One region of the Janthinobacterium sp. PSPC1-1 genome, then DNA from elsewhere that is predicted to be linked to it. Evidence: predicted binding sites of a transcription regulator. Region 1 holds the regulator's gene; the other holds the start of a gene.
The links. The regulator FNR, encoded in region 1, switches genes on or off when oxygen is low (the NO sensors DNR and NnrR bind a similar motif). The targets are predictions, from matches to a motif close to TTGATNNNNATCAA.
Positions count from the first base shown of each region.

Region 2: a site for FNR is predicted at 741-754, ahead of ACP7EG_RS11035 (universal stress protein). Genes of this name have one in related genera too.

Region 1 is NZ_JAFCWP010000002.1:65,942-68,142, forward strand. Features, by position in the region: gene ACP7EG_RS07825 (FixH family protein) at 1-462, shown strand, start outside; gene fnr (fumarate/nitrate reduction transcriptional regulator Fnr) at 589-1,347, opposite strand; gene ACP7EG_RS07835 (response regulator) at 1,587-2,201, shown strand, end outside.
Region 2 is NZ_JAFCWP010000002.1:782,477-784,677, reverse strand. Features, by position in the region: gene ACP7EG_RS11040 (MFS transporter) at 1-671, shown strand, start outside; gene ACP7EG_RS11035 (universal stress protein) at 809-1,246, shown strand; gene mltA (murein transglycosylase A) at 1,286-2,201, opposite strand, start outside.

The DNA of each region.
Region 1 (2,201 bases):
CTGCTGATGATCGGTCCCGGCCTGTCCGTGGTCGTCGGCAGCTTCATGGGCTATATCGCGTTTACGCAGCCTGATGCGCTGGTGGTGGGCGACTATTACAAGCAGGGCAAGGCGATCAACCAGGATTTGAAGCGCGACACGATCGCCAGCGACCTGGCGATGGATACCAGCCTGTCCTATGATGTGGCACAGGCGCGCCTGAGTGGTTCCGTGCACAGCTTCGGCAAGGCTTACCAGGGTCCGCTGCAGCTGCATCTGGCGCATGCGACCTTGCCGGAAAAGGATATCAAGCTGCTGGTGCAGCCCGATGCGGCGGGCAATTTTTCCGTGGCGCTGCCGATGCTCGAGCGCAGCCGCTGGCAAGTACTGGTGGAAAACGACAAACGCGAGTGGCGCCTGTCCGGCATCTGGACCTGGCCGCTGCAGCGCAGCATCGCGCTGCATGCGGATGAAGAGCTATAACGTACAGCGCCGGGAAAAAACCGTAGCGAGCGGCAGTGATTTGTGGCTAAGAAGCGCAGCTGTGCTAGAGCACAGCGAGCATCGCAGGCCGCAAAGCGCGACGCGCAGTAGGTTTTGACGGTGCTGTTATTTGCAGACGTCCGTGCCGGCTGTAATGGCTTTCAACTTGGCGGGCTGCAAAATCTCGATCTCGCGGTTGGAGACGCGCAGCCAGCCTTCCTTCTTGAATTTCGACAATAAACGGCTGACGCTCTCGATGGTCAGCCCCAGGTAATTGCCGATTTCCTCGCGCGACATGCGCAGCTGAAATTTGCTAGCCGAATAGCCGCGCGCTTCATAGCGCGAGGCCAGGTTGACGATAAAGGCGGCAAAACGCTGGGTCGCCTGCATATTGCCCAGCAACAGCATGACGCTTTGCTCGCGCGTGATTTCCTGGCTCATCATGCGATGGAAATGGCGCAGCAGGGTCGGCATATTGCCCAGCAACTGTTCCAGGCTGGAAAACGGAATTTCACACACTTCGCTGTCTTCCAGCGCCACCGCATTACAGTGGTGGCGGTCGGCGCTGATGGCGTCCATGCCCAGCAGTTCGCCAGCCATCTGGAAACCCGTCACCTGCTCTTCACCGCCCGGATTGATCTGGTACGTCTTGAAGTGCCCCAGGCGGATCGCGTACAGATTCTGGAACGAGTCGCCGATGCGGAACAGCGAGGCACCGCGCACGATCTTGCGGCGGCGGCCGATGATCTGGTCCAGCCTGTCCATGTCGCCCACATCGAGGCCCATCGGCAGGCACAATTGATGCATGCTGCAGGTCGAGCATCGCGCACGCAACGCTTCCACGGTCACTGTGGGCATGGTGGGAGTGAGTAGCGCTTCAGTCATGTCGGTACCTTTTAGAAAATGCAATAACGAGTTTACTGCATACAGGGTTGCCGTGTGCCAATTTCACCGCATTTCCGCTGAATAAACGACGTTCTAACCTTGATTATATGGCAACATCATTAAAAGCCCATGTGGGAAAGGCAATTTGCGCGGCGCCGCTTGCCAAGTTGATGTATTGATAGGAAAATTCCCGACAGCATTAGCTGCCGCCTGTACCGCCCGGTACTGAAAAGGAAATCATGAAGCCTCTCGGCATCAAAGCAAAAGTCGCGCTGGCCACCAGCCTGACCTCGATCGCCATGATCGCGCTGGTCACCATGATACAGGTGCAGCACATGCGCGCCGACTTCACCCGAGTACTGCTGAGCCAGCAGTCTGCCCTGATCACCCGCACCGCTGCCGAACTCGACGACAAGCTGGGCATGCTGCTGCAGATCGTCACGCTGACGGCCAGGCAGCAGCCGCCGGAATTGATCGCCCAGCCAGCCCAATTGCGCGAATACTATGCGCGCCGCTCGATGCTGGTACTGTTCGACGACGTGCTGGTGCTCGATGCGCAAGGCGCCGTCGTGGCCGACATGCCGGAAGTGGCGGGGCGCGCCGGCATCAACGTCGCCGAGCGCGAGTATTTCCAGACCGTCCTGCGCACGCGCCAGCCCATGATCACCGAGCCGATGCTGGGCAAGTCGAGCGGCATGCCCATCGTGCAGATGGTGGCGCCCGTGCTCACGGCCGATGGCCAGGTGGCCGGCGTGGTGATCGGTGTGCTGCGCCTGTACAAGGACAACCTGTTGGGACGCCTGCGCTCGGAAAAGATCGGCAAGAGCGGCTATTACTTCATCCTCACGCGCGGC
Region 2 (2,201 bases), 720 kb from region 1:
CCATGAGCGTGCGCGATCCACGTCCCGCGCCGTCCGACAAGCACGCCCTGCGCGACATCGCCGACGGCTTGCTGTTTGTCTGGCGCGAACCGCTGCTGCGTGCGCTGGCCTGGGGCGCCGGCATCTGGCACTTCCTGTTTTACGCCAGCATGGCCTTGACGGTGCTGTTTGCCACACGCGACCTGGGCATGAGTCCTGGCGTGCTGGGCATGACGCAGATGCTCGGTGGCGCCGGCGTGCTGCTGAGCGCCTTCATCGTCAAGCCATTGACGCGCCGCTATGGCGCCGGCCGCACCATTCTGATCGGACTGGCGTCCACCTCCGTCTGCTTTGCCCTGACGCCCACCATCCCCGCCGCCTTGTTCGGCAGCGCGGCCGCCAGCGCTGTGGCGTATGCCGTACTGATGTTCTTTTTTGATTGCGGCGTGATGCTGTTCTTTATTCCCTACCTGGGCTTGCGCCAGAAAGTCACACCCGACCCCATGCTGGGTCGCATGACCTCGACCATGCGTTTCCTGACGGTGGCGACGGCGCCGCTGGGCGCGCTGGCCGCCGGCTGGGTAGCGGAACACTTTGGCGTGCGCAATGGCCTGGCCTGCATCGCGGCAGGCAGCATTGCACTGACGATCGCCATGGTGTGGGGCACGCCGCTGCGTAGCGTGCGCACCTGAAGCGATAAACGGGCATACACTGCTGAAAGATTGCCTTGGCGACACTATTCATGCCAAAGCCTGTGAGTTTTGATTTACATCAAGGAATTAATTGAGGTAAATCCATAAGCTGTCTTACATCACTCTAGGAGCACGTCATGTTTAACACCATCTTATTTCCCACCGACGGCTCGCCGCTGTCCGACAAAGCGGCCGAGACGGCCCTCGCCTTCGCTCAATTGAACAAGGCCAAGCTGGTTACCATCAGTGTGGTGCAGCCCTTCCCGTTCTCGCCGATGGCCGATGGCGGCATCGTGCTCGACGCCGGTTTGTACGAGCAACAAATGCAGGAAGCATCGCAACGCGCCGTCGACAAGATCGGTGAAGCGGCGCGCGCTGTCGGCGTGCCCTTCGAAGGCGTGGTCGTCGTCTCGCCCAGCCCGCACGAGGAAATCGTCAATGCGGCGCAAACCTACCATTGCGACATCATCCTGATGGCCTCGCATGGCCGCAAAGGCTTGAACAAGCTGTTCGTGGGCAGCGAAACGCAAAAAGTGCTGGCACATACCCAGCTGCCAGTCATGGTCCTGCGCTAACTTTGCGCTAGCGCATCCCCGCCCGGCGCCGCGAGAAACTCAGCGCGCCGGCGCCTGCTTCGGCAACAACACCCACACGGCGCCGCTCTGCTTCATGCGGCCCGCATTCTCCGCCGCTTCCGCACCGAAACCAAAGAAGTAATCGACCCGGATGGGGCCGCGAATGGCGCCGCCCGTATCCTGCGCCATCACCAGCCGCTGCATGGGAATCTCGCTATTGGCTTGCGTGGTGGACAGGAACACGGGCGCACCCAGCGGCAGGAAGCGCGAATCGATGGCCACCGAGCGCTGCGGCGTCAACGGCACGCCCAATGCGCCCTTCGGTCCCACTTTGGGATCAGGCAGGCGCTCTTCCTTGAAGAAGACATAGCTCGGATTGGCGTTGAATAATTCATCCTTGCGCGTGGGGTGGCCGGCGATCCACGCCTTGATGCCCTGCGCGGACGCCTGGCTCAACGTCAGCTCGCCCTTGTCGACCAGGTAGCGGCCGATCGATTTGTACGGGTGACCGTTCTGGTCCGCGTACGCCACGCGCACGGTTTCCTGCGTATCGGTCAGCTGCACGCGCCCGGAACCCTGCACTTGCAGGAAGAACGCTTCGACTTCGTCATCCACCCACAGCAATTCCTTACCCGTGACGGCCGTGGCGCGCTCGATGTCGGCGCGGGTCGCGTACGGGATCACCTTCTTGCCCACCAGCTTGCCCCGTAAACGCATGTTTTTCAGTTCCGGATACACGCCAGCCAGGTCGACGGACACGAGATCGTCAGGCACCTTGTACAGCGGCGTCTGGTATGGACCGCCCCGCTTGCGCGCGCCATGCAGCAGCGGCTCGTAGTAGCCCGTCACCAAACCGGTACTGGCGCCATCGGCGGTAATGACTTGATTGGGCACAAAGAAGGTCTCGAAGAACAGACGGATGGCCTTGTCGCTATCAGCATTCACCTGACGCGCG